2 regions of the Stenotrophomonas oleivorans genome follow, and region 2 is predicted to be linked to the other one. Evidence: predicted binding sites of a transcription regulator. Region 2 holds the regulator's gene; the other holds the start of a gene.
What was found. The regulator FliA, encoded in region 2, starts transcription of late flagellar genes. The targets are predictions, from matches to a motif close to TAAAGTTTNNCNNNCNNNGGCCGATAA.

Region 1: a site for FliA is predicted at 1,728-1,754, ahead of MG068_RS21280 (methyl-accepting chemotaxis protein). Genes of this name have one in related genera too.

The regions. Positions count from the first base shown of each region.
Region 1 covers NZ_CP031167.1:3,970,890-3,985,423, forward strand. Annotated here, with positions in the region: gene MG068_RS21280 (methyl-accepting chemotaxis protein) at 1-1,609, opposite strand, end outside; gene MG068_RS18345 (NAD-dependent epimerase/dehydratase family protein) at 1,820-2,713, opposite strand; gene MG068_RS18350 (S41 family peptidase) at 2,812-3,723, opposite strand; gene MG068_RS18355 (MarR family winged helix-turn-helix transcriptional regulator) at 3,774-4,238, shown strand; gene MG068_RS18360 (DUF4434 domain-containing protein) at 4,244-5,728, opposite strand; gene MG068_RS18365 (M24 family metallopeptidase) at 5,936-7,192, shown strand; gene MG068_RS18370 (CerR family C-terminal domain-containing protein) at 7,185-7,859, shown strand; gene MG068_RS18375 (KGG domain-containing protein) at 7,995-8,300, shown strand; gene MG068_RS18380 (MFS transporter) at 8,311-9,783, opposite strand; gene MG068_RS18385 (TetR/AcrR family transcriptional regulator) at 9,911-10,531, shown strand; gene MG068_RS18390 (VOC family protein) at 10,547-10,897, opposite strand; gene MG068_RS21295 (hypothetical protein) at 11,022-11,222, opposite strand; gene MG068_RS18400 (autotransporter domain-containing protein) at 11,411-14,534, shown strand, end outside.
Region 2 covers NZ_CP031167.1:2,105,808-2,120,341, reverse strand. Annotated here, with positions in the region: gene flhB (flagellar biosynthesis protein FlhB) at 1-483, shown strand, start outside; gene flhA (flagellar biosynthesis protein FlhA) at 528-2,588, shown strand; gene flhF (flagellar biosynthesis GTPase FlhF) at 2,734-4,356, shown strand; gene MG068_RS09970 (MinD/ParA family ATP-binding protein) at 4,343-5,230, shown strand; gene MG068_RS09965 (RNA polymerase sigma factor FliA) at 5,227-5,970, shown strand; gene cheY (chemotaxis response regulator CheY) at 6,028-6,420, shown strand; gene MG068_RS09955 (protein phosphatase CheZ) at 6,420-7,025, shown strand; gene MG068_RS09950 (chemotaxis protein CheA) at 7,028-8,860, shown strand; gene MG068_RS09945 (flagellar motor protein) at 8,962-9,702, shown strand; gene motD (flagellar motor protein MotD) at 9,704-10,720, shown strand; gene MG068_RS09935 (ParA family protein) at 10,725-11,507, shown strand; gene MG068_RS09930 (chemotaxis protein CheW) at 11,504-12,724, shown strand; gene MG068_RS09925 (STAS domain-containing protein) at 13,009-13,317, shown strand; gene MG068_RS09920 (response regulator) at 13,314-13,679, shown strand; gene MG068_RS09915 (chemotaxis protein CheA) at 13,725-14,534, shown strand, end outside.

The sequences.
Region 1 (14,534 bases), 1.9 Mb from region 2:
CCAGGTTGTGGTCGCTGACCTGCATCATGGTGTTGAGGGTTTCCACCATGCGGCGGAAGTCGTGGTCGAAGCGCAGCGTGTCGCCGCGCACCGCGAAATCGCCGGCCGCTGCGGCGGCGGCCAGCTGCTGGATCTGATCGTTGATCGCCGCCAGGTTGCTCTTGGTGGTGGCCATTGCAGCGGTGAACACTGCCTTCTCGCCCGGCAGCGCTTCCATGTCCACGCTCAGGTCACCCACCGCATAGCGCTGCATCACGTCGACCAGGCGCTGGGTGACGGCGTTGCTGGAGGCCACCAGCTGGTTGCTGTCAGCCACCATCCGGCCGTACTCACCCGGGAACGCCGAGGCGTCCATGCGGTAGCTGATTTCACCGGCGTCATGGCGACGCGCCATTTCCGCCTGCGCCGCCATCACCGACTGCAGCTGCCCCCGCATGCCCTGCATCGCGTCCAGCAGGCGGCCCACTTCGTCGTTGCTGCGTGCCGGCAGGGTGCTGTCCAGCTTGCCCGCGGCGACGTCGCCGGCCACGCGCACGGCTTCGGCCAGTGGGCGGATCGCCAACCGGCGCAGCAGCACATAGACACCGGCACTCAGCGTCAGCGCGGCCACCACACCAACCAGCAGGGTCAGCCACAGCAGCTGGCGCGCCTCGGCCACGATCACCGCGTGCGGCATCACCACACCCAGTGCAAAGCGCTGCGGCGCATCGCCCACACGCAGCGGCACGTATACGCGCACGTTGCCGGCGGCATCCGGAGTGAAGGCTTCGAACCGGCGGTCGGCGGCGATGTCTGCCAGCATGCTGCGGGTCAATGCGTCGCCACGCGGCTTGCCGATTTCGGCGGCATTGGCCGAGGCCAGCACCACGCCATTTGGCGAGAGCAGTTCGACGCGCCCGGCGCCCATCGGCTTCAGCGTGGCCAGGTGCTTCTGCAGCGCCGCCAGCGAGAAGTCCACAGTGAATACACCGAGGAACCGGCCGTTTTCGATGATCGGCGTGCTCAGCGTGCTCATCAGCACCTGCTGGCCACCGATGTCGTAGGCGTAGGGCTCGCTTACCTTCGCCAGCTTGTCGCGGCTGGGCACCATGTACCAGTCACCGGAGCCACTGGCCGTCTCGGTGTAGTCGGTCATCGTCGACTGCTGCGGCTTGCCATCGTGCCAGGCCCAGTAGCTCATGTAACGACCGGTGGCATCGTGCGCTTCAGTGTTGACGAACTCGGCATCCTTGCCATCGAAGGCGTCGGCCTCCCACATGGTGCTCTTGCCCAGCCACTCGGGGTGGGTGCGCAGCTGCTCGCCCAGCACGGCAGCCAGGCTGGCACGGTCCGGAACATCGCCGCGCGCGCGCTGGGCGAGCACGGCCTCGACCATGGCGTCGTTGCTGGCAAAGGCGGTGCCCAGATCGGCCGCGACCTGGCGGGCTTCGGCGGTGGCTTCGCTGGCCATGGTCTGGCGCGAGGCGTCGATCAGGCTGGCGCTGGCCTGGCGGTAGATCAGGAACGCAGTCAGGCCGAAGCACAGCAGCGCGATCGCAGCGGTGCCCAGCATCAGCTTGTGGGCGATGCTGCCCGGGCGGCGGGCAGCGGCGGAACGGGGAGAAGGCATGGAAGGATCCGCAAGGCAGTTCAGGACGACCGGCACCGCGAGGGCACCGCGCAGGTGCGCGATCCGTCGCGCAGGCCACCGGCCGCCGGGACACGCCCGGCGCTGGAAGCGCACCGGGTTAGCGGCCGCCTGCGAACGAGGTTGAGGCGGTTCATCTGCACATTCATGAACCTGCTCAGGGTCGGGTCAGGAACCCGCCCCGCTGCCGCCCTATTCGGCCACGCGGTCCTTGATCCATTCGGCCCGCGGCAGCACCTCGATGCTGCCAACCGCGTACTGCTGCAGCACGTCGTCCGGGCCGAAGCGCGGCTGCCAGCCCAATGTGCGGCGCATCAGTGCACTGTCGTAGACGCGGTCAATGCTCAGCGGCAGCGGCCAGCCACGGCGCTCGAACTCGGCCAGCAACTGCGGGGCGCGGCGGGCCAGCACCCTGCGGGGCTGGGTCGCCAGTTCCAGGCAATCCTCACGCAGGAACGGCGTCGGTGCGCAGGCAATGTAGCGTGCGAAGGCAGCGCCCTCATCGTGCAGCAGCGCGGCATGTGCGCTGGCCACGTCGCGCGCGTCGATGCCGCGGTGCAGGCGGAACATCGCCATCCGCTCCGGTGGCTCGGGGAAACAGCGGGCCATGCGCAGCACGCGCACGCTGAAGCCCGGCGCCGCAGCGGCTTCAGCCAATGCCTCGGCCTGCAGCTTGCTGCGATGGTAGATGGTGCGTGGCAGCGGCTCGGTATCTTCATCGATCCAGCGGCAACCGCCCGCCACCACCGCATGGCCATACAGCGCCGTGGTGCTGGTCAGCACGAAGCGGCGTGCACCGGCCTCGCGGGCAGCCTGCAACAGGTGTGCAGTCGCCTCCACATTGATCTGCTGGAATACCGCATCCGGCACCAGGCCGACATGGGGTGCGTGCAGGGCGGCGGTATGGATCACCGCGTCGACGCCCTGCACTGCCCGCATCACGGCCTGACGATCGGTGACATCGGCAATGATGCGGGTGGTGGCGAATGGGCTGCGATCCAGCCCCACCACTTCGTGGGCCGCCGCCAGCGCGCCGAAGATCGCACGCCCGATCCGCCCGGAACTGCCGGTCAACAGAATCTTCATTGAGTCCATTCACTCGAAGCGCCCGGGAACTACCGGGATGCATCGATTCTAGGCACGCTGCATGTCGTCTGCGATAGGGCGTGGTTGCAATTGTGCGTTCATTCTGGCGATACCGATTGGGCCAGCAGCTGGCGGGCGACAAACAGCGGATCGTCACCGCCTGCTGCGTCAGGTGTGACGCCGGTGCGTTCCCAGTTGGTTCCGGTGCGGAGGTTGATCGGCTGCCGGTCGGGAACGCTGATCTGATAGCCATCCGGCAGCAGCACAGGATCATCGAACATATGTGCCGCGCCGCCACTTCGACTACCAACGACACGTGCCCGCCCCTGCGCCTGCAGCGAGTACGCGACGAATTCGGCGGCCGACCCGGTGCGGCGGTCGATCAGCACCACCAGCGGCTTCAGGTACAGCCCCAGGCTCGCCGGTGGCAACGGTACCGGACTGCGCTGGCCACGGCGTTGCAGTGACTGCACCTGGGTGATCTCCGCCGCCAGCAGGGTCCGCACCAGCAGGTCCGCACTGCCGTCATCGCCACCACCGTTCTGGCGCAGGTCCAGCACCAGGCCATCGGTGTCGGCCAGCAGGGTGAAGGCCGCGGCCAGCTTCGGCCGGGCCAGATCGAGCGGATAGAAGGTGCTCAGGCGCAGGTAACCGATGTTGCCTTCCAGCACCCGCACCTCGCGCACGCCCGCACCATTGCTGCGCGCATCCGCGCGCCAAGCCATCAGCCAGTCGTCCTGGCCGGCGCGGGCATCCACCCGCTCGACATGGAAGTGGCCATCGAACACGTCCAGATCCTGGTTCAAGCGTGCGCTGAACGCCTTGGGGTCCGCGCAGCTGTCCACATAGCGCTGCTGGGTGGACCAGCCGCGCACGGCCTCGGCAATGCGCGCGCCTTCGGCCACGTCCAGGTACTGCGCCTGTATCGCCGTGGCCGCCGCCTGCAGCACCGCGTCCTGGGCCGGGCAGGACGCCGCCAGCAGCGCGCCCAGCATCCACGAAACCGCCATGACCGCACCCCATGTTGATGATATGTAAGTGCTTATATATCATCGCCAACATGGATCTCCAACATGCCACCCTGGGAACACTGCTGCGGGCCCTGCTCGACCAGCTCGACCCGGCGGTCGAGCAGGCCTACCGCGACCTGAAACTGGACTACCGGCCGCGCTACACCCCGGTGCTGCGCACGCTGATGGCGCAGGGACCCTGCCGCATCAAGGATCTCGCACTGGCCTGCGGGCTCAGCCATTCGGCGCTCAGCCAGACGGTTTCAGCAATGGTGCGCGACGGCTGGCTGCACGCTGCGGTCGGTGAAGACAGCCGCGAGCGCATCCTGCAGTTGAGCCCGCGCGCGCTGCAGGCGTTGCCGGCGCTGCAGGCGCAGTGGCAGGCCACGGCACGCGCGGCGCGCAGCCTCGATGCCGATCTTGGACAGTCATTGGAGCAGGTGCTGCGCGAGGCACTGCAGGCGCTTGAACAGCGGCCGTTCGCGCAGCGACTGCGTGGCACGCCCCAACGCTGAGGCGCTTACTGCTCGGCCGCCATCTCGATTTCACTGAGGAACGTCCAGCTGCCATTGGCCAACCGCAGCTCCAGCGTGCGGCACTGCGCGGCAAGCGGCGCGGCGTTGCCCAGCACGTATTCCTCTTCGGTCGAACCGCTCAGTCCGGCCTGGGGGAATGGCGCCGACAGCACACCGATCTTCACCGCAGCGGCGCCCGGCTCGGCACACATCACCTCCACAGCTGTCGGCGTGACGATGCCCCACGCCGGGCGGGTCATCGTATGCAGGCCGATCCAGTCCACCCGCCGGCGCTGGCCCAGGTCGATGGTGATGCTGGCGTTGCCATGCACGCCTACCCAGCCTGCATCCATCGGGTTGCGCGGATCCCCCACGCGGCGATCGAACAGCTCGTGGCCACTGCTGTCCGGATATTTCGCATCCGGTGCCACGCTGTAGCTGTACGTGGTCTGCACCGGATCGACGAGGTAGGACGCGCCGAGCCCATACAGCCCGCGATAGGTGTTCATCAACCGCGGAGATTCGGCATAGCCCTGGCCGGGGCCGACCACCTCGGACATGTGGTACTGGTTGAGCCAGGCAACGCGCTTGCCGGCCGAACGCGCGCTCCACAACTGCTGGTTGATGCGCTGCACCGACGCGGAGCGATAGGCACCGGACAATCCGTTGCCGGTTTCCAGGAACAAGGGACTGCCATGGTTGAACAGTTCGATGTCGGCCCACAGGCCGCTGGCCCCCAGCGCCGCCGACAGCGCCTCGTAATACGCCTCGGTGGAATGACCCGGGCGATCCCACTGGAACAGGCGTGCATGCGAGGCGGCGCCGATGCCGTCCTGCCAGATCTGCACATCCACGCCGGTGGCCGTACGGAACTGTGCAGCAGCCCGGCCCACGCTGGCCGGATCCACGCTGGATGACGCCAGGTAGGGGGCCACCATCACCGGCCGCGCGGGCGTACTGCCTTTGAGCGCCGTCACGATCGCACGGTAGAACGGCGCGCGATCAGCCGGCACCTGTGCTGGCTCGTCGGTGATGTACCAGCCAGCGAACGCCGGATGCGATCCGTACTGTTGGCCCAGCTGGGCCAGCGACTGCGCCGCATCCTGTGCCACGGCCGTTGCGTTCTGCCCCTGCCAGAAGGTGGCGCACTGCCCCGAGCTGTAGGTGGTGCCGACCACGACCTTCATGCCGCGCACGGCCGCCGCATCGAGCACGGTGCCGAGCTTGCCGGGAAAGCCGGCAATCCATTCGAAATCCTGCACGCCGCTGGCGCAGCCGACGCCGGCACGGGTGGCACGCACCTGACCGAGGATGATCGTGTCGTTGCCCAGGTCCTGCAACTCATCCAGGAACAGCGGCAACTGCGCGGCCGGAAGTTGTTCGTCGCTGCCCGAATAGCCGACGTGGACAAAGCTGCCGGACAACAGGGGGCTGGCCGCATGGACGGGGGCGGTACAGGCCAGCACTGCGATCAAGCCAATCCTGTTCATGTTCTACGTCCCTGTCGTGGCCAGGCGAGTGGCGTTGTTGCGCATCCTATCAACAGCAACGGTGGCCCCATCACGATCATCGACAACGCTGCGCAATCGCCGACTTCAGCTGCCCCCGCAGCAGCGCACGTGCAATGCCGATTCAAGCGGTTGATTCATTCATCTGCGTGATCGAGCCTGCGCGCTCCTTCCCCTGGAATACTCCTCATGCGCACGCCGCCCGCACCGCTCAGCCTGATGGAACGCGACCGCCGCTGGGCCCTGGCCCGCGACCTCATGGCCAGTGAACGCCTCGATGCCCTGGTTGTGCATGGCGACCGGGAAGCCGCCGCACCGGCCGGGTTCTCGCCGGACTGCTACTTCACCAATGACCGGCCCGGCTCGATCGTGGTGTTCGTCGGCGACCAGCCGCCACGGGTGTTCACCTTTGCCTCGCTGATGATTGCCGACCACCTGCAGGCCTGCCTGCGCGGCGACCTGCAGTGGATCGCACCCGAACAGTTGTGGGTTGGCAAATCCGGTCTGGAGGTTGGCCGCTGGCTGCAGCAATGTGGCCTGCACACGGCACGTATCGGCGTGCTGGGGCTGGAGCCCTATCCACCGTTCTACTTCGACGGCGCGATGCCCGCGCGCACCCTGCAGGGCATGCAGGCGGCGGTGCCGAACGCGGAATTCGTACCGGTATATCGTGCGTTCTTCCAGCGCGCCTCGGTAAAGAGCCAGGAGGAACTGGCGCTGATTGCGCATGCCGCCTGGATCGGTGAATCCATGAGCGAGGCGCTGCGTGCCACTGCTCGCCCCGGTGTTTCGGAAGCCGAACTGGTTGCCGCAGTGACAGCCGCCTGTTTCTCGCTGGGGGGCTATACCGCCGAGGTGTTGCTCGGCTCGGGTCCCGAGTATGTGGGCTGGGGACCACCCGCCTGGCAGTATCGTGCGCAGCCGCCGCGCATTCTGCGCGATGGTGACCTGGTGCTGTCGGAGATCTTCGCACTGTACGGGCTGATGGAAACCCAGCATCAGGCCGCGGTTGCCATTGGCGAGGTGCACGACGACATCCATCGCGCCGCTGCCGTCGCCCGCAGCAGCTACGAAGCAGGCCTGTCCGCACTGCGCGTGGGCAATACCTTCGGCGATGTCGTCGACGCGATGGAAGCGCCCCTGCTGGAGGCGGGCGGCTGGCACGTGCATCCGTTGGTCCACAGCCTCAACCCCTATGGACCGATTGGCTTCGGCCGTGCACCGGGCATCGAAGCGCTGCCGGAGGCCGCGCGCTATGCGCACATCGCGCCGCTGCCGACTGTCGGGCGCGAACTGCCCCTGCAGGCCGGCATGTGCTTCGCCTTCGAACCGAACTGTGCATTCGGCCGGCACATGGCCAACATCGGCGGTACGGTCATCGTCGGCGCGGACGCGGGTACCGCGCTCAATGAAAACTCGACACGGCTGATGCAGGCCGATGCCTGAGTTCATCGCCCATCTGCAGACACCGGCACGGCGGCGCGCGGCCGAGACGCGCAGCGGGCAGACCCGAGCCCGACTGCTGCACGCGGGGCTGCAGCTGTTCAGCGCGTTCGGCGTGGAGGGTGTGCGTACCCGCCAGCTGGTGGACATGGCCGGCTGCAGCCAGTCAGCCATTCCCTATCACTTCGGTGGCAAGCAGGAACTGTATGCCGCCGTACTGCAGCGCTGCGCTCAAGCCATTGCCGAGCGATTGCCGCTGCCGGCAACGCCACCCAACGGCGCGCGGCAGGCCGCGCAGCAGCTGCAGCAGTTGATGCGGGCATTCGTCCATGCCTTGCTTTCGGCGCCGGATGCAGGTCCACGCACGCTGCTGTTGGCGCGCGAACAGATCCAACCGACGGCGGCGTTCGCCAGTGCCCACCGTACGCTGTTCGAACCCCTGCACTCCACGTTGGCCGCGTGCGTAGCGTGCCTGCGCGGCAGCGAACCATCCAGCGCCGAGACGGTGCTGCGTACCCACGCCCTGCTCGGCCAAGCGATCGTCTTCGCCGTCTCCCACGGAGCTCTGCAGGCGCGACTGAACCAGGGAGCTCCCTTGGCAGACGTAGAGACGATCGGGTCGGTGGTCAGTGGCATGGCACTGGCGGCAGCGAAGGCAGCGCCCGCCTGAATGGCTGCCTGATCAGCCCCGTGCGCAGGGCGCGTGAAAACCGGGGCGAAGATGGCGACCTGGACTTAGCGTGCGATGGCCAAGCATGGATGCCGTCGTCTACGAAGGCGACGCCCACACCGCAGGAGATTTCACATGACTGAGCAGAACCCGCGCAGCTCCAACCGGGGTTTCGCATCAATGGACCAGGAAAAGCAGCGCGCGATCGCTGCCAAGGGCGGGCGCGCCGCACATGCCTCCGGCAACGCGCATGAATTCAGTCCGGCCGAGGCACGTGTCGCAGGCCGCAAAGGCGGCGAGGCGATCAGCCGCAACCGCCAGCACATGGCCGAGATCGGTCGTGAAGGTGGACACGCTCGCCACGCCAATGCGCGCCAGCAGCAACAACAGCCTCAGGAGATCGAACGCACGGCAGCGGGTCCGCAACGCCAGCAGGGCTGAATGCAGCGCGTCAGGCCGGTGCGCGCTGCCGATACAGCCCGAGCGCCGCAAGCAGGGCCAGCGCACCGGCCACAGCCATCGCCCATCCGAAACCACTGGCCATCGCACTGCGATACCACGTCAGCATCTGTGGCGTGGCGTGCATCGAGCCCGGTTGCAGAATCAGTTCGCGCGCCTGTGCCGCCAGCTCCCGCTGCCCGGCCGCCTGCGCGGACGCGGCGAACTGCTGCACGGCGCGCTGGCCCATCAGGCTGCCCAGCAGCGCGATGCCCAGGCTCATGCCTGCCTGACGTAACGCGTTCATCGTGGCTGAGGCAATACCCGCGCGCTCGACCGGCGCGCTGGCCATGACCGCCATGCCGGTCGCCGGCACTGCCAGCCCCATTCCAATGCCAAGCAGCACCAGCACAGCACTGGAATAGGCGTGCGAAGTAGCCGGTTCGAACGTGGCCATCGCGCACAGCGCCGCCCCGGCCAGGGAATAGCCCAGCACCAGCGCGGCGTGCAGCCCGAGGTGGGCGACCAGACGCCCGAACAACAGCGAGACGGCACCCATCAACAGGAACTGCGGGGCCAACTGGGAGCCTGCCAGCGCAGCGTTATGCCCCTGTGCCTGCTGGAAGAACAGCGACAGGAAGAACAGGCTGGCATAGGCAGTGAAGCCCAGCACGAACGAGGCCAGGTTGAACATGCCGAAGCGGCGGTCGGCAAACAGGTCCAGCGGCAGCAATGGGCGTGCCACCCGGCGTTCGACGATGCCGAACAGGATCAACCCGGCAGCTGCCACGCCCAGCGCCAGCAGCGTCACCGGGGCCAGCAGGCCATGCGCGCCGATCGCGATCAGGCCATAGCTCAGCGTACCCAGCGCGACGACGCTGAGCAGCTGCCCGGCAGGGTCCAGCGCAGCGTGCTGCGGATGCCGCCGCTCCGGAATTCCCCAGGCGCCCAGCGCCAGCGCGAGCAGGCCCAACGGCAGGTTGATCAGGAAGATGCTGGGCCATCCGACGCGCTGTACCAGCACGCCGCCCAGCAGCGGGCCAAGCACCAGGGCCAGCGCACTGAACGCCGACCAGCCACCGATCGCACGTGCACGTTGGCGCGGATCCGGGAATGCATGGCTGAGAATCGGCATCGCGCTGGGAATCAGCAACGCGCCAGCGATGCCCTGCACTGCGCGTCCAGCTACCAGGGTCGCAAGATTGCCGGCACAGGCGCACAGCAGCGACCCCAGCGTGAAGGTGGCGACGCTGAGCAGCCACATCCGCCGATGACCGTAACGGTCCCCAAGCGGCCCCGCCGACAGCATCAACGCCGACAGCGCGATTGCATACGCATTGATCACCCACTGCAGGCCGGCCATGTCGGTATTCAACGCCTGCTGCAGGGTCGGCAGGGCGACGTTGACGATGCTGATGTCCAGCGAGGCGAGGAATGTGCCGAGGTAGGCCGCCAGCACCAGGGCCGGCCGCTGGAAACGTCGCATGTACGGCTCCCGGGGGAAGGATGTGTGCGCATCCTAGCCACTGACTGACCGTCGGTCAATGACTGACGGTCAGTCGGTGCGACAGGCCAGCTAGAATGGCTCCCGTCGCACCCGGACCTTGCCCACCATGCAGACCCCAGCTGTCGCCAGGCCACGCACCAAACCTGCGGAAACCCGCCAGGAAGAACTGATGGACGCCGCGCAGGCGCTGTTCCTGTCAAAGGGAGTGGATGCCACCACCATCAGCGACATCGTCGCCGCAGCCGACGTTGCCAAGGGCACCTTCTATACCTATTTCGCCTCGCGCACCGAGATTCTGCAGGCGCTGGCGCAGCGCTATACCCGGCGTTTCATGGAAGACGTCGACCGCGCCGTGCAGCATTACCCGGCCAGCGATGGCATAGCGCGCCTGCGCGCCTGGATCCGCGCCAACATCGAACTTTATGTGCGCACCCATGCACTGCACGACGTGGTGTACGCCAACCATCACCACCACCAGCGTGGCAACGCCGAACGCAGTGCGATCCAGCAGCAACTGCTGGGCATCCTCGAAGCAGGCAATGCCGCAGCTCTGTGGCAGCTTCCAGCGCCCAAAGTCACCGCCTCGTTGATCTATGCCGGCGTGCACGGCGCCACCGACGACCTGATCGCCACACCCGCACAGGATGCCGATGCCTTCATCGCCGCCGTGGTGGATGATTGCCTGCGCATGGTCGGCGTGCCACCAACCGGTGCCAAACGTCGCTGACGGGCTTTCTGCTGCTCAGATGTGGGCGAGGATGTTCAACAACCGCCCGAACGGGTCACGGACGAAGAAGCGGCGCACACCCCAGGGCTCATCGGCGGGGCCATATTCCAGCGGGATGCCGGCCGCGCGCATGCGTTCCAGTACCTGTTGCAGATTGTCCACTTCTATCGACAGGTCCGGCACCGTGGTGCCGGATCCCCCTTCAGCGGCAAAGCTGACCTGCGCCAGCGCGCTGCCCTCGCCGCCATGGGTGACGATCCAGCCGTGGTCCATCACCACCGGCATGCCCAGCAGCTCGCCATAGAACGCTGCGGCACGCGCAGGGTCAGGCGTGGCGATGTTGGCGACGACACGTTTGACGGCCATGTGCGGCGGCTCCGATGCGATTCCCCATCCTCGCTGCTGCGTGCATGGCCTGCAAGCGGGCGGCGCTGAAACAGAAGAGCCCCGTCAGGGACGGGGCTCGTCATCAATCCTGCATTGCCACTGCTTACTCAGCGCCGCAGCGATCCATGATGCAACGATCGTATTCGTACTGGCATTCCATCGCATCAACGCCACCGGACAGACACGCCTGGTAAGCCTTCCAACAGGGAAGATCGCATGGCGGAATCGGCCCAGCCACAGCAACCGAACCGCTGCAGGCCAAGGCGAACACCGCACCCGCGATCATTTTCCTGAAAGTACGCATCGACATCACTCCTTGATAAGCCTGGTGAGCCCAGGCCGGGCCACGGCAGCGAGGCCTTCGGGAGATGGAGTGAACGCCCGTGTCACGGAACATTAACCTATTCATTAAATTTCTTTCACACCACTGGGGGTGATCGGCGCGCTGCGGGGTTAACGGCCTTGTTGTCCGTCAATCAAGGAAGTTGTCCGATGAATCACCCGCTGCACGGCCGTTCGTCCCACTCCCGTTCTCCCCTGCACAGCCGCCTCGCGCTGGCTGTGGCCAGTTCCCTGTTGCTGGCTGCTGCCACGCCCGCCATCGCCAGCGAATCACTCGACACCTGGCAGCAACAGCGCCAGTTGCAGGCGGCCTGGGCGCAACCGGCCATGTCGGCGATCCCTTCTGCCCCGCCTCAGTTGCCGGTTGCAGCAGCCACGGCGGTTGCCAGCACCACGACGATTCCCGGCAATGCGGGTGACCCATCCAGTTGGCGCACGGATGAATTCAATGCCGACTGGGGTTTGGGTGCGACAAACGCGGACCATGCCTACGCGCGTGGCCTGACCGGTACCGGTATACGCCTGGGTGTGTTCGACAGTGGCACAGGCCTCGACCACCCGGAGTTCGCCGGGAAGAACCATCGCAGCCTCCGTCTGGCCGATGTGTTGGCCGATGGCAGCCTATGCGGCAGCGAGATACTTGCCGGCCCGGATGCCTGCTTCGCCAGCGATGGCAATCAGGTCGCCATCGATTACACCCTCATTGACCCGGCCTACAAGAACCTGCTCAATCGCAACGGCTACTTCGAGGGTCCGGGCTACAACGTGCACGGCACCCACGTATCCGGAACCATCGCCGCCAACCGCGATGGCAACGGCATGCACGGCGTGGCGTTCGGCGCTGACCTCACCGTAGCCCGCCTGTTTGCCAACAGCGTGAACTACTTGACCGTCGTCGAGCGCAATGGCGGACTGTACCTGGACAGCAAATCGGTCGCCGGGCTCGGCGCCTCAGATTCGGTTTTCCCGCAGCTCTATGCTCAGCTCAACGAGCAGCACGTGCGCGCGGTCAACCACAGTTGGGGCCTGACCAACGAGCCCGATACCGCCGCGAAACTCGACTTCTATCTGTCGCACCCTGATCTTGCGGACAGCCTTGGCGCGATAGCGGAAGGCTCTCGTGCCCGCGGACTGATCCAAGTATGGGCTGCCGGCAACACCGACGCGGTCAATCCCTCGTCAGAGCAGGCGCCGATTGCAGGCATGTACGCATCGATGCCACGCGCATTCACTGACATCGAGCCTTACTGGCTGGCCGTAGTGAACGTCAACCAGGCGTTGGAGTTGAGCAATCGTTCCATGCGCTGCGGCCTGGCCGCCAACTGGTGCCTGGCCGCGCCGGGTTCGAACATCAATTCGACGGTCTATGGCGAAGATTCGGTCATCGATGCCAGTCCCCGCGAGGACAATGGCAATGTGATCCTCGAGGTCTCCGGTCAGGCCCCTACGTATGCCTACGGGAACCTGAGCGGTACATCCATGGCGGCGCCCCATGTAACCGGCGCGCTGGGTCTGCTGTTCGAACGCTTCCCCTACCTGGACAGCGCGCAGGTCCGCGACGTGCTGCTGACCACCGCGCGCGATCTGGGCGCACCGGGCATCGATGAGATCTATGGCTGGGGCCTGATGGACCTGCGCAAGGCCATCGAAGGCTACGGCTCGCTGCGCGTGGACACCAACGTGGTGATGAACCAGAAGGCCGGTGGCCTGAAGGTGTGGGAAGGCGATGCCTGGGATGACTGGACCAACGACATCGGCGGCCCCGGCAAGCTGACCAAGTCCGGCATCGGCTGGCTGCGCCTGAGTGGTGGCAACACCTTCAACGGCGCAGTGCTGCAGGACGGCACGCTGGAATTGAACGGCACCAACACACTCACGTCAGCGGTCGAAGTTCAGGGTGGCCAGTTCCTGCTCAACGGCTCGCTGGTCTCCACCGCCCTGAACACCACCGGAGGCGTGAGCACGGTCAGCAGCAGCGGCCTGCTGAAGGACAGCAACCTGACGGTCAACGGTGGCGTGGTGTCCTTCAACGGCACGCAGACCGGCGGCACCACCACGGTCGGTGCCAACGGCCTGCTGAAGGGCATCGGCACGCTGGGCAACACCCGTGTGGACGGCATCATCGCGCCCGGCAATTCGATCGGCACGCTGACCATCAACGGCGACTACGTGCAGGGCGCAACCGGCGTCTATGCCGCCGAACTTGCTCCGGGCGGCCGCAGTGACCAGTTGCACGTAACCGGCACCGCCACTCTCGGCGGCACCTTGGTCGCACTGCCGGAGCCGGGTACCTACTACCTCGGCGAGCAGTTCAATTTCATCCGCGCCGACGGCGGTGTCAGCGGCCAGTTCGCGAAAACCGACTTCAGCGCGTTCTCGCCGTTCCTGCAGTTCAGCCTGGCCTACGGCGCCAATGGCACCCGCATCGACGTGACCCGGGGTGCCTCGCTCGCCAGCGCCGCCACCACGCCGAACCAGCGTGCGGCCGCGGCCGTGGCCGATGGACTGGCGATCAACCAGGGCCTGCCCAAGCCGCTGACGCAACTGTTCCCGCAACAGGTGGGTGGCGTGCTCGATGGCCTCAGCGGCGAGCTGCATCCGGCCACGGCGCTGGCCCTGGTCGAGGGCAGCCGCTATGTGCGCGATGCCGCACTGTCACGTCGTGCCGGTGCCACCGCACCCGGTGCCGATGCGGGTGATGCCACCGGCGCCTGGGTGCAGGCACTGGGCGGCAACAGCAAGCTGGATGGCAACAGCAACACCGCGCGCACCGACGCCAACAGCAACGGCCTGCTGGTCGGCATCGACCGCGAGTTCGGTGGCTGGCAGATCGGCGTGCTGGCCGGTACAGGCCGCACCGACGTGAAGCAGCAAGAGCGTCGTGCCAAGTCGAAGATCGACAACACGCACTTCGGCGCCTATGCCAGCCACACCTGGGGCGGCTTCGGCCTGCGTGGTGGCGTGGCATGGAGCCGCAACGAAGTGAAGAGCACGCGTGATGTTGCCTTCGCCGGCTTCAGCGACAGCCTCAGCGCGCGCTACAACGCACGTACGCGCCAGGCCTTCATCGAAGCGGGCTACCGCTTCGGCAATGCGGAAGGCGGGCTGGAGCCATACCTGCAGGTCGCCCGCGTGGAAGTGGACCTGAAGCAGATCAACGAGCGTGGCGGCGCGGCCGCACTGCACGGCAAGGTGGACGACACCGGCACCACCATCGCCACCGCTGGCCTGCGCTTCGACAAGGGCCTGAAGGCATCGTTCCAGCAGGACAGCT
Region 2 (14,534 bases):
TGGATGCGCAAGCTGAAGATGACCCGTGAAGAGCTGCGCCGGGAAATGAAGGAAAGCGAGGGCAGCCCCGAGGTAAAGGGCCGCATCCGCCAGCTGCAGCAGCAGATGGCCAACCGCCGGATGATGGAGGCGGTGCCCACTGCCGATGTGGTGGTGGTCAACCCCACCCACTACGCGGTCGCCCTTAAGTACGAGGGCGGCGCCATGAACGCCCCCAAAGTGGTCGCCCTGGGTGTGGACGAGACCGCGCTGCGCATCCGTGAAGTGGCCGACGGCAACAAGGTCGCTATTGTCTCCGCCCCGCCTTTGGCACGCGCCTTGTATCGGGAAGGCCAACTCGGAAAGGAAATCCCCGTGAGACTGTATTCGGCCGTCGCCCAGGTCCTGTCCTACGTCTACCAGCTGCGCGCCTGGCGCACTGGCCCGATGCCGGACGCCCCGCACATCCAGGTGGATGAATTCGGCAAGGGAGGCCGCCCGTGAGCGCCCAGCCCTCCACCGGTTTCAACACCCGCCGCGCGCTGGAAATGATCCGCCAGGGCCTTGGCGCACCGCTGATCGTGCTGGCCCTGCTGGCCATGGTCGTGGTGCCGCTGGCCGCACCGGTGCTCGATGCCCTGTTCACCTTCAACATCGCCATCTCGCTGATGGTGCTGCTGGCGGTGGTCTACGTGAAGCGCCCGCTGGACTTCACGATCTTCCCGATCGTGCTGCTGATCACCACCATGCTGCGGCTGGCGCTGAACGTGGCCTCCACCCGCGTCATCCTGCTGAACGGCCAGAACGGCCATGACGCCGCGGGCAAGGTCATTGCCGCCTTCGGCGAGTTCGTGATCGGCGGCAACTACGCGGTCGGCATCGTGGTGTTCGCGATCCTGACCATCATCAACTTCGTGGTCATCACCAAGGGCGCTGGCCGCGTCTCGGAAGTGACCGCGCGCTTCATCCTGGACGCGATGCCCGGCAAGCAGATGGCGATCGACGCCGACCTCAACGCCGGTTTGCTGACGCGTGAAGAAGCCAAGCTGCGCCGCGAGGAAGTCCGCGAGGAAGCCGATTTCTACGGCGCGATGGACGGTGCCAGCAAGTTCATCCGTGGTGATGCCATTGCCGGCATCCTGATCCTGTTCATCAACATGCTCGGCGGCCTGGCCGTAGGCGTGCTGCAGCATGGCATGCCGTTCGGCGATGCCGCTGCCACCTACACCCTGCTGTCGATTGGTGATGGCCTGGTGGCGCAGCTGCCGGCACTGCTGGTCTCCAGCGCCGTGGCCATGCTGGTCACCCGCGCCTCGCGTTCGCAGGACATGGCCCAGGCCATGACCGGCCAGGTGTTCGGCCAGTACCGCGCGCTGGCGATCACCGCCGGCATCATCGGCGTGGTCGGCCTGGTGCCGGGCATGCCCAACGTCGCTTTCCTGACACTGTCCGCGATCCTCGGCTTCATCGCCTGGAAGGTCTACCGCAAGGGCAAGGCCGCGGCCACCGATCCGGCAGCCGCAGGCAATGACGCTGCCGCGCTCAACGCACTCGGCCGCCCGGCCGCGCCGGCTCCGACTGCCGAACTGAGCTGGGACGAACTGCGCCCGGTCGATCCGCTGGGCCTGGAGGTCGGCTACCGGCTGATTCCGCTGGTGGACAGCAGCCAGGGCGGCGAACTGATGGCACGCATCAAGGGCGTGCGGCGCAAGCTGACCCAGGACGTCGGCTTCCTGATCCCGTCGGTGCACATCCGCGACAACCTGGAACTGCCGGCCAACGGCTACCGCGTGCTGGTGCACGGCGTACCGGTGGCCACCGCCGAGATCCACCCCGACCGCGAACTGGCCCTGGACCCGGGCAGCGCGCTCGGCGCGCTGGAAGGCATCGCCGGCAAGGACCCCGCATTCGGCCTGGATGCCACCTGGATCCAACCGCACCAGCGTGCCCAGGCTGAAACGCTGGGCTATACCGTGGTCGATCCAGCCACCGTGGTGGCCACCCACCTCTCGCACCTCATCCGCGAACACGCGCCGGAACTGCTCGGCCACGAAGAAGTGCAGCACCTGCTGGCCAACCTGGCCAAGAGCGCACCCAAGCTCGTCGAAGATCTGACGCCGAAGGCACTGCCGTTGTCGGCGGTGGTACGCGTGCTGCAGAACCTGCTGATCGAGCGCATTCCGATCCGCCAGTTGCGCAAGATCGCTGAATCACTGGTCGAACACGCGCCCAACAGCCAGGACCCGGCCGTGCTGACTGCCGCCGTGCGCACCGCACTGGGTCGTTTCATCGTGCAGGAGATCGCCGGAATGTCGGCGGAGCTGCCGGTGTTCACGCTCAACCCACAATTGGAACGTGTCTTGCAGGAGTCCACGCAGGGCAACGGCGCCGCGCTGGAACCCGGACTCGCTGAGCGACTGCACCAGAGCCTGGCCGAATGTGTCAGCAAGCAGGAAGCCCGCAACGAGCCCGCGGTCGTGCTGGTACCTGGCCCGGTGCGTGCCGCGCTGGCCCGCCTGGTCCGCCACAGCGTTCCGTCGCTGTCGGTCCTGGCCTACAGCGAGGTGCCGGAGGACAAGCGCCTGAAGCTGGTCGGAACGATCAGCTGACGCCGCCCTCCGATGCGCCAGAAAACAGACACCACTTTCGAACCAACGCAACAGACAGATACCAAGGGGAACCCGCACCGTGCAGACCACCGACCACCCGAGTTCTCCGACCGCCACCCCGCCGTCTTCGTCCCGTGACCACAGCATGAAAATCAAACGATTCGTCGCCGCCGACATGCGCTCGGCCATGAACCTGGTGCGCAAGGAACATGGTCCTGACGCCGTGATCCTGTCCAACCGCCGGATCGAGGAAGGCATCGAGATCGTCGCCGCCGCCAACTACGACGAGAGCGCCGTGCAGCGTGCACTGGAAGCCTCGCGTCGTGACATCGCTCCGCCGCCGGCGCCGAAGCCGCGCACCGCCGCCGACGCGGTGATCGCCGCGGTCACCCGCCGCCGCAGCAATACCCCGGCACCGGAACCGGTCGCCGCAACCACCTCGGCCGTGGCTGCCCTCGCCCGCGCTGCGGTCGGCGCCACCGGCCGCACCCTGGACAGCGCCGACGAGATCGTGCCGACCCGCGGCAGCACCGGCTTCGCCGCCACCCTGGCACGCGCCGCCGTCAACGAACCGGCGCTGCCGGATCAGATCTTCGCTCCGTTCGCCGAAGCCATCGTCGCACCGGCGCCCAGCACCGCCGCACCAGCCAACCGCGCCCGCTTCCAGATCGACCCGCCGCACGAGACGCATCACGAAAGCGCGGCCCCGGCCGTGCAGCCGCCGCCGCTGCCGACCGCTGCCGTGACCGAAGCGCAACCCGGGATCGTCGCCAGCGAACCGGCACCGGTCGAAGCCAGCGACGAAACCGGCGCTGCCCCCGTGCTGGCCCCAGCCCCGGCACTGACCCTGGTGGCCCAGGACGACGCCGAGATCCGCCAGCTGCGCCAGGAAGTGGCCGGCATGCGCCATGTGATCGAGCGCGAGATGAACCGCTTCACCGACGAGCGCCTGCGCGGCTGCCCGGTGCGCGCCACCGCGCTGGACCTGATGGACGAGTATGGCTTCGATGCCGGCCTGGCCCGCGACGTGGCCATGCAGATCCCGCTGGAGACCGAAGCCCACCGTGGCCGTGGCCTGATGCTGGGGCTGATCTCGCGCAAGCTGCCGATCGCCCCGGTCGACCCGCTGGAAGAAGGCGGCGTGATCGCCCTGGTCGGCCCGACCGGCGCTGGCAAGACCACCACCATCGCCAAGCTGGCCTCGCGCTTCGCCGAGAAGCACGCGCCGCGTGACGTGGCCCTGGTCACCACCGACACCACCCGCATCGGTGCCCGCGAGCAGCTGTACGGCTACGGCCGCCAGCTCGGCATCGCGGTGCATGAGGCCAACAGCGGCACCGACCTGGACCAGCTGCTGGAACGCTTGAAGGACTACAAGCTGGTGCTGATCGACACCGCCGGCCTGGGCCCGCGCGACCGCGCACTGGCCGCCCAGCTGCAGTGGCTGCGTGCCGCGCGCCAGGTCCGCACCCTGCTGGTGCTGCCGGCCAACACCAGCTTCGGCGACATGGACGAGGTGGTCCGCCGCTTCGGCGCCGCCAACCTGCAGGGTCTGGTACTGAGCAAGCTGGACGAGACCGGCCGCTTCGGCAACGCCCTGTCGGTGGCCGTGGATCATGCCCTGCCGATCACCTGGGTGACCGATGGCCAGGACGTCCCGGAGGACCTGCACCGGGCCAGTGCAGCCAATCTTGTACTTCGCCTTGAAGATTTGCGCCGCGCGGCCGATATGCCCTGCAACCCGGAGTTGAACCATGCCGTCGCGTGAGTACGCCAAGCTGACCAAGACCTTCCCGCTGTCGGCCACCCGCAGCGAGCCGCTCGGCCCTGTGCGCACCATTGCGGTCACTGGCGGCAAGGGCGGCGTGGGCAAGACGAATGTGTCGGCCAACCTGGCCGTGGCGCTGGCTGGCATGGGCAAGCGCACGCTGCTGCTGGACGCCGACCTCGGCCTGGCCAACATCGACGTGATCCTGGGCCTGAACCCCACCTTTACGCTGGCCGACCTGGTCGCCGGCCGCTGCACGCTGGATGACGTCATCGTCGAAGGCCCGAACGGCGTGCTGGTGGTCCCGGCCGCATCCGGCCGCCGCCACATGGCCGAGCTGGCCCCGGCCGAGCACGTTGGCCTGGTCAACGTGTTCTCCGAACTGGAGCGCGAGCTGGACATCATGGTGGTGGACACTGCCGCGGGCATCACCGATGGCGTGCTGACCTTCTGCCAGGCCGCACAGGACACCGTGGTGGTGGTCTGTGACGAGCCGGCCTCGATCACCGACGCCTACGCACTGATCAAGGTGCTGTCGCGCGAGCGTGGCGTGGACCGCATCCAGGTGGTGGCCAACATGGTGCGCGACCCCAACGAGGGCCGCGTGCTGTACGAGAAGCTGACCCGCGTCTGCGAGAAGTTCCTTGCCGATGTCTCGCTGAACTACCTGGGCTGCGTGCCGCAGGACGATTGGCTGCGCCTGTCGGTGCAGCGCCAGCAGCCGGTGGTGAAGGCCTATCCGTCCAGCCCGGCGGCGCTGGCGATCACCGAGATCGCGCGCCGTACCGCGCGCTGGCAGGCGCCGACCGAACCGCGTGGCGGCGTCGAGTTCTTCCTCGAACGCATCCTCAAGCAGCGTGGGGTGACGGCATGAAAGGCGCAGCCCAGTACAGGGAAGTGCAGCGCTCGGCGGCGAACGAAGTCATCGCCCAGCATTCGGACCTGGTGCGGCGCATCGCCCACCACCTGGCCGCGCGCCTGCCGGCCAGCGTCGAGGTCGATGACCTGATCCAGGCCGGCATGATGGGACTGATCGAAGCCTCGCGCAGCTATGACGCCGACCAGGGTGCTTCTTTCGAGACCTACGCCTCGATCCGCATCCGTGGTTCGATGATCGACGAGATCCGCCGTGGTGACTGGGTCCCGCGCTCGGTGCACCGCCGTGCACGTGATGCCGCCGCCACCATCCGCCGCCTGGAGCAGAGCAGTGGCCGTGCCGCCAGCGCCACTGAAGTGGCCGCCGCGATGGAGATGCCGCTGCCCGAGTACCTGCGGCTGATGGAAGACGCTGCACGTGGCCAGGTGCTGAGCCTGGAATCGCGCATCGAGGACCAGGGCGAGCTGGACACCGTCGCCCAAGGCGGGCCGACCCCGCAGCAGGTACTGGAGCGCGGTGAGTTCGGTCGCGAGCTGGGCAAGGCCATCGGCCACCTGCCCGAGCGCGAACAACTGGTGCTCTCGCTGTACTACGAGCAGGAACTGAACCTGAAGGAGATCGGCGCAGTGCTCGGCGTGAGCGAGTCGCGGGTCTGCCAGATCCACGGCCAGGCGGTACTGCGCCTGCGTGGCCGGCTGAAGCTGTTCGAGGCTGCCGACGCAGGCCTCGAAGAATGAACATCCCCGAGGCGGCTGCCCCCGGCCGTCCGGAATGAACAACAAAGGAATTCTGCTTTGAACAAGAACATGCGCATCCTGATCGTCGACGACTTCTCGACCATGCGTCGAATCGTCAAGAACCTGCTGGGCGATCTGGGCTTCACTAATACCGCCGAAGCCGAGGACGGGCATGCCGCGCTGTCGCTGCTGCAGAGCCAGCCGTTCGATTTCGTGGTCACCGACTGGAACATGCCGGTGATGACCGGCATCGAGCTGCTCAAGGCGATCCGTGCCGATGCCAAGCTGAAGACCCTGCCGGTGCTGATGGTCACGGCAGAAGCCAAGCGCGAGCAGATCATCGAAGCCGCCCAGAGCGGTGTGAACGGCTACATCATCAAGCCGTTCACCGCGCAGACGCTGGAAGAGAAGCTCGGCAAGATCTTCGAACGCCTGGCGGCCAGCGCCTGATGGATACCACGGTCGACAAGAACGCCCTCGCCCTGCGCCTGCAGGAGGCCCTGGACGCGCTCGAATCCGGTGACGAGGCCGCCTGGCGGCAGCGCATCGACGGGCTGGTCGCGCTGCGCACGCAGCCGATGATGAGCGGCCTCTCGCGGCTGGCCCGCGAGCTGGGACAGGCGCTGGGCGAACTGCCGACCGTGCCGAGCGAAGCCGGCGAACTGGACGACGCCTGCGCGCGACTGGACCACGTGGTGGCGATGACCGAACAGGCCACGCACCGCACCCTGGACCTGGCCGAGGAATGCCGCAGCCTGACCGAACAGCTGCGCGCTGAAGGCCTGCAGCCGGGCCAGGACGCGCAGCTCGAGCGCATCCGCCACAACCTGACCGAGATCGCCCTGACCCAGAGCTACCAGGACCTGACCGGGCAGATCATCCGTCGCGTGGTCGGCATCGTCCGCCGCGTGCACGAAGGCTTCGGCGCGCTCGGCCTGCCGCCGGAACAGCATCGCACCGACCCGGAACTGGCCGGGCCGGCACTGAAGGGACTGGACCGCCACGCGGTCTCGCAGAACGACGCCGACGACCTGTTGTCGGATCTGGGGCTGTAAGCATGAGCGCGGTATCCGACGACATCACTGCCGATTTCATCATCGAGGCGCAGGAGATCCTGGATCGCCTCGGCGAACAGCTGGTGTCGCTGGAGCAGGCACCGCAGGACAGCGACCAGCTCAACGCGGTGTTCCGCGGCTACCACACGCTCAAGGGCGGCGCCGGCTTCCTCGGCGTCACCGCCATGGTAGAGCTGTGCCATGCCGCTGAAGAGGCGCTGGGCGCCGCACGTGCCGGCCAGGCCGTGCTGCAGGCCCACCACTTCGACGCGGCCCAGCAATCGCTGGACTACCTGCAGTCGATGCTGGACGCGGTTTCCTCCGGCACCGAGCCGGGCTATGCGCCGCCGGACCTGATCGCACAGTTCGACGTGCACGGCGGTGCCGTGGCTGCACCCGCCGCCGCAGCAGCACCCACCGCGGGTGGCAGCGACCTGATCACCGACGACGAATTCGAGGCGCTGCTCGACCAGCTGCATGGTGGCAACGCGCCGACCGCGGTCGCGCCAGCGAAGAAGGCCGACGACGGACTGATCAGCGAAGACGAGTTCGAAGCCCTGCTCGACCAGCTGCACGGTGGCGCCGCACCGGGCACCAAGCCTGCGGCCGTGGTGGCACCGGCACCGATCGCAGCGCCGCGCCCGGTCGCCGCACCGGCACCGGTGGCGAAGCCGGCCGCCAAGCCGCTGGCCGAGGCCGAACATACCGTGCGCGTGGACACCAAGCGCCTGGACGCGATCGTCAACCTGATCGGCGAACTGGTGCTGTCACGCAATCGGCTCAAGACCCTGCGTGCACGCCTGCGCGATGAAGAGCTGGACCGCGCCGTGTCCACGCTGGATATCGCCACCGCCCGCCTGCAGTCGGCAGTGATGCGCACCCGCATGCAGCCGGTGGGCAAGGTGTTCTCGCGCTTCCCCAAGGTTGCCCGCGACGTCGCCCGCTCGCTGAAGAAGGAAGTGGACCTGGAACTGATCGGCGCCGAGACCGAGCTCGACCGCAACCTGGTCGAAGCGCTGGCCGACCCGCTGGTGCACCTGGTCCGCAACGCCATCGACCATGGCGTGGAAATGCCCGACCTGCGCGAGGCACAGGGCAAGCCACGGATGGGCCATGTGCGCCTGTCCGCACAGCAGGAAGGCGACTACGTCAGCATCGAGGTGCAGGACGATGGCGCCGGCATCGACCCGGAAAAGCTGCGTGCCAAGGCGCGCGAGAAGGGCCTGATCGATCCGGAAGCCGCCGCGCGCCTGAGCAGCGAGGAGTGCCTGCACCTGGTGTTCCTGCCCGGCTTCTCGACCAAGCAGCAGGTCACCGACATCTCCGGTCGTGGCGTCGGCATGGACGTGGTGCAGTCACGCATCCGCGAACTGAGCGGCCAGATCCAGATCCAGTCGGAGCTGGGCCGTGGCAGCCGCTTCCTGATCCGCGTGCCGCTGACCCTGGCGATCCTGCCGACCCTGCTGGTGCAGGCCGGCGAGGACGTCTATGCGCTGCCGCTGGCCCGCGTGATGGAAGTGCTGCACGCGCCGCGCACCTCGCTGGGCTGGTTCGATGGCCGTGCCGTGCTCGACCGCCGCTCGCACACGCTGCCGCTGGTCGATCTGCGCCAGTGGCTGGATGTGACACCGGCCGCCTCGCCCCTGCTGACCATCGTGGTGCTGCAGGCTGGCGAAGCGCGCTTCGGGCTGGTCGTGGACCAGGTACGCGGGCGTGAGGAAGTGGTCATCAAGCCGCTGCCGAAAGCGCTGCGCGGCCTGCGCGGTTATGCCGGTGCAACCTTGATCGGCGATGGTCGCATGGCGCTGATCCTGGACGTGGACGGGCTGCGATGAACCCCGCCGGGCCATGCCCGGCGCCCCGAAAACTGTGACTACCGTCTGTACGCGATCTACCGGTGTCTCAAGTCCCATTCATACACGCCGATACCGGAACCATGGATAGACTCAGCCTCATTGGACTCTTTCTCGCCCTGGCCTCGCTGGTCGGCGGCAGCATCCTCAAGGGCGCCGGCCTGGCGTCGTTGTGGTCGCCTGCGGCGTTCGTGATCGTCATCGTCGGCACCGTCGCCGCGATCCTGCTGCACACCTCGCCGGCGGTGTTCAAGCATGCCTTCAAGATCGTGCGCTGGGTCGTGCGCCCGCCGCACAGCGATCGCCGCGAACTGATCCAGCAGATCGTCGAGTGGAGCAACATCGCCCGCCGCCAGGGCCTGCTGGGCCTGGAATCGCAGGTGGAAGCACAGCAGGACCCGTTCCTGCGCAAGGGCCTGCAGCTGCTGGTGGACGGCGTCGAACCCGAATCGATGCGGCACATGCTGGAAATCGAACTGGGCAGCCAGGAACACCAGGACCAGGCCGGTGCCAAGGTCTTCGAAGCGATGGGCATCTATGCACCGACGCTGGGCATCATCGGTGCCGTGCTTGGCCTGATCGCGGTGATGAAGAACCTGGCCGACCCGAGCAAGCTCGGCCATGGCATCGCCGCAGCGTTCACCGCCACCATCTACGGCATCGCTTCGGCCAACCTGCTGTTCCTGCCGGTGGCCGCCAAGCTCAAGAGTGTGATCTCGCACAACACCCGCGACCGCGAAATGGTCATTGAAGGCCTGATCTCGATCGCCCAGGGCGAAAACCCGCGCAACATCGAAACCAACCTCTCCGGCTTCCTGCACTGACATGGCCCGCCGCAAGCACCACGAAGAGCACGCCAACCACGAAGCATGGGCGATCCCCTATGCCGACCTGATGACGCTGCTGCTCGCCTTCTTCGTGGTCATGTACGCGATTTCCTCGGTGAACGAAGGCAAGTACCGGATCATGGCCGACGCGCTGACCGATGCCTTCGGGGGCGCGCCGCGCACGATCAATCCGGTACAGGTCGGCAACAAGCAGGTGCAGGGTGGCGGCTGGGACAGCCCCTCGGTGATCAAGTCCGGCACCAAGATCGGGCCCTCGGCGCCTGCGCCGTCGCACGACCCGACCCTGCTGCCGTCGATGACCTCGCAGATGCGCATGCCTGTTTCGGTGCACAACCAGGAGCAGATCGCGCGCGCCGAGCGCCAGCTCAACAGCATCGCCGACCGCCTGACCGCCGCGCTCGCGCCGCTGATCGACCGCGGCATGATCAGCGTGCGCCGCACCGAGCTGTGGATCGAAGTCGAGATCAACAGCGACATCCTGTTCCCCACCGGCTCGGCGGCGCTGGACGTGCATGCGCGGCAGACCCTGGCCAGCCTGGCCGAGGTCCTGCGCGACGTGCCCAACAGCGTGCGCGTGGAAGGCCACACCGACAACGTGCCGATCGCCACCGCCACCTTCCCGTCGAACTGGGAACTGTCGGCCGGGCGCGCGGCCAGCGTGGTGCACCTGTTCGCCGACCAGGGCGTGCAGCCGTCGCGGCTGGCGATGGTCGGCTACGGCCAGTTCCGCCCGCGCGAAGAGAACGACAGCGCACAGGGCCGCAACCGCAACCGCCGGGTGATGGTCATCATCCTGGCCGACACCTCGCACTCGGTGGACCCACTCGGCCAGCGCCTGAACGCAGCCACCGGCGCCACCCGGAACACCGATACCGAACAAGCCGCGGCAACTCCGGCTACCGCCCCCACCTCCCCCATCGCACCGGTGAAGTTGCCGCCGGTGCCGGCTGGCAGCCGCGTCGGCGCCGCCGTTCCCCCGGCAATGAAGGAGTAATCCGATGCGCATCTGGGCAGTCGCCAACCAGAAGGGCGGAGTCGGCAAGACCACCACCACCCTCGCCCTCGGCCGCGGACTGGCCGCACTTGGCCATCGCGTGCTGCTGATCGACCTCGATCCGCATGCCTCGCTCAGCCGCGCGTTCGGCGTACCGGTGGACCCGCCGCCGGCTGGCGTGCTGGAGCTGTTCGGCGCCCCGCCCGCCGATCTTTCCAGCCTGTGCCATGCCAGCAGCATCCATGGCCTGGACTATGTCTGCGCGCAGTCGGCGCTGGCCACGCTGGAGCGACGCAGCGCCAACCAGCCCGGCCTTGGCCTGGCACTGCAGAATGCGCTTGCCCGCCACCAGGGCCAGCACGACTACATCCTGCTGGACTGCGCCCCCACCCTCGGCCTGTTGATGATCAATGCGCTGGCCGCAGCCGATCGCCTGATCATCCCCACCCAGGCCGAGCCGCTGGCCCTGCATGGCCTGGATGGCATGGTCCGCACCGGCGAGATGGTCGAACGCTCGCGCCGCCGCCCGCTGCCGATCTCGATCCTGCCGACCCTGTTCGACCGCCGCACCCGCGCAGGCAACGAGTCGCTGCGCACGATGCAGGATCGTCACGGCACCCGTGTGTGGGAAGACGCGATTCCGATCGACACCCGCATCAGCAACGCCGCCGGCCTGACCCTGCCGAGCGTTGGTGAGGATTACCCGGGCCGCGGCCTGGCCGCCTATCGCCGCGCGCTGAACTGGATCCTCGGCGAGGATGCCCGCGCTCTGGAGCAGGCCGCATGAACAGCACCGGTGTACTGGACGACTACCTGGACGAACTGCTGGGCGAAGCGATCGCCGCGGCACCACCGGCTGCACCGCCGCCGGCGAGCGACGAAGCGTCCCCGGCAATTGCAGCCGACGCCGAACGCGAGCCGACCTGGGATGACCTGCCGGCCGAGGTGATCTACGAAACCGAGACCGTCGCCGCTGCGCCTGCCGTCGACAACGCCGCACTCGAAGCCGCCTTCGACGCGGCCGCAACGGCTGAGCGCGAACCCACCTGGGACGATCTGCCCGCCGAAGTGATCTACGAAACGGAGACTGTTGCTGCTGCCGCGGCAGAGGACGACGCAGCACTGGAGGCCGCCTTCGAGGCCGCCGCAATGCCTGTCGCCGCCCCCGAGCGCGAACCGACCTGGGATGACCTGCCTGACGAGGTGATCCACGAGACGGCCCCTGCTCCCGCCACCGCCACCGCCACCGCCACCGCCAAGTCTGGCCCGGAACCTACATGGGACGACCTGCCGGACGAAGTGATCTACGAGACCGATCCGGCCGACAGCCATCGACTCGCCCACACCGACAGCCCCGGCCTGGAGGCCGCGTTCGAGGCCGCTGCCGGCGGCGAGGACGTTCCTGCGCCACCAGCGGCCGTGGTCACAGCACCCGCTCCAGTTGCGCGCACCGATGCCGCACCGCCCCCGCGCGTGGCCGTGGACGCGCCAGCAGGCAACCGCCCGAGCAGCTGGCAGGAGCTGCAGGCACAGGCACATCGGCCCGCCAGCAGCCCGCATCCGCAGAACCGACGCGCCGGCGAGCGCACCTCGCGCTGGCTGCGCCTGCGCTGCGGCACCCAGGCCTATGCACTGGAACTGCTGAAAGTGCAGGAAGTGGTGCTGCCGGTGCCGCTGCTGCCGTTGCGCGGCACTGCGCCGGCCATGCTGGGCATCATGAACCTGCGTGGCCAGGTGGTACCGGTGATGGATCTCGGCCTGCACCTGGGCGCCGCGGCCGCCGAAGACGACTCACAGACCCGCATCGTGGTGCTGGAGGAAGACGGCGAGACCATCGGCCTGCGCGTGTCGGCAGTGGAAGATGTCGCCAACCTCACCGATTCGCAGATCGAACCGCCCGATACCGCGCGCATCTGCCAGATCTCCAACGACCTGTTCCGTGGCGTCGCCCGGGTCAGCCAGCGCCCGATGATCCTGCTGGATGCCACCCGGCTGTTGAGTTGAACGAAAAAAGGGGACGGAGGGGATTAAGTCGCAAGTGGCTCGGCGCTTTGCGCCGACGCGGTGCCTGTCGGGGACGCAAGGAGTTGATCCGTTGGATCAACACCTTACGTCCCCACTGCGCGGTCGCCGTTGCCGAGGGGGCTGCCGTAGAGCCAGGTCGCTTGCGACTTGATCCCCTCCGTCCCCTTTTCAGCTGCGCCCGCATCGACGCACCGCGTCGATTCCCCTAAAGAACCCCACCGGGGTGCCGTTATGGATCACGGAACCGTTTGTCCGGAGCAACGATGAGCACTGTCGAACTGGGTGGGGATCTCGGCATCGAGAGCACCACCGAGCTCAAGAACCGCCTCGCCCCGCTGGTGGCGCAGGCAGGCGAGCTGACCCTGGATGCCAGCCAGGTCGCCCGCATCCACACGGCCGCCGTGCAGGTGCTGTGTGCGTTCGTGCAGGCCCGCCGCGAGGCAGGCCTCGGCACCGGCTTCCTCGGTTGCACTGCAACCTTCCGTGACGCCGCGCGCCTGCTGGGCGTCACCCAGGCCCTGGGCCTGGACGTAACCCATGACAACCTGAAATCTGTGGAGAACGCTGCATGAGCGCACGTATCTTGGTGGTGGACGATTCGGCGTCAATGCGCCAGATGGTGTCCTTCGCCCTCACCTCGGCCGGTTTTGCCGTCGAAGAAGCTGAAGACGGCGCGGTCGCGCTCGGTCGCGCCAAGGGCCAGCGCTTCAATGCGGTAGTCACCGACGTCAACATGCCGAACATGGACGGCATCGCGCTGATCCGCGAACTGCGCCAGCTGCCGGACTACAAGTTCACGCCGCTGCTGATGCTGACCACCGAATCGGCCGCCGACAAGAAGTCCGAAGGCAAGGCCGCCGGTGCCACCGGCTGGCTGGTCAAGCCGTTCAATCCGGAACAGCTGGTCGCCACCGTGCAGAAAGTGCTGGGCTGATCGCCCGCCACCGCTCCCCCTCTTCGCTTCCGGACCACCACTGCCATGAGCATGGACCTGCAACGCTTCCACGCCACCTTCTTCGAGGAGAGCCGCGAAGGCCTCGACGCGATGGAGGCTGGCCTGCTGGCCCTGGAATCGGGGCAGCAGGACGCGGAGATCATCAATTCGGTGTTCCGCGCCGCCCACTCGATCAAGGGCGGCGCCGGCACCTTCGGCTTCGACGCGATCGCCGGCCTGACCCATGTGCTGGAAACGCTGCTCGATGAGCTGCGTGCCGGCAAGCGGGCGCTGGAAGGCCACGCCGTCGACGCCATGCTGTCCTCGGTGGACGTGCTGCGCGCCCTGCTGCGCGAAGCCGAACACGGCCAGGCCGCCGATCCCGCCGCAGTTGCTGCGGTGAAGGCGCGCCTGGAGGCGGTTCTTTCCGGGGAGGCCGCAGCGAGCGCCCCCGCGGCCGCCGCAGCCAAGGTGGACGATACGCCGGAAGCCTGGCAGATCGGCTTCACCCCGGCGCCATCGCTATTCATGAGCGGCAACGACCCGCTGCGCATCATCCGCGAACTTGAGCACCTGGGTTCGCTGCAGGTCGCCGCGCGCATGGAACGCCTGCCCGGCTTCGCCCAGCTCGACCCGCTGGAGGCCCACCTGGCGTGGGACCTGGGCCTGGTCGGCAAGGTGCCGCGCAGCAAGATCGAAGACACCTTCGCCTGGGTGCTGGACGACTGCGAACTGGACATCCGTCCGGCTGCGCCGCCGAGCCTTGCCACCGAGGCACCTGCCACACCCGCCCCTTCCACACCGGCTGCCGTTGTACCGGCGGCACCCGCCGCCGCTGCCAGCAGCGCTGGCGGC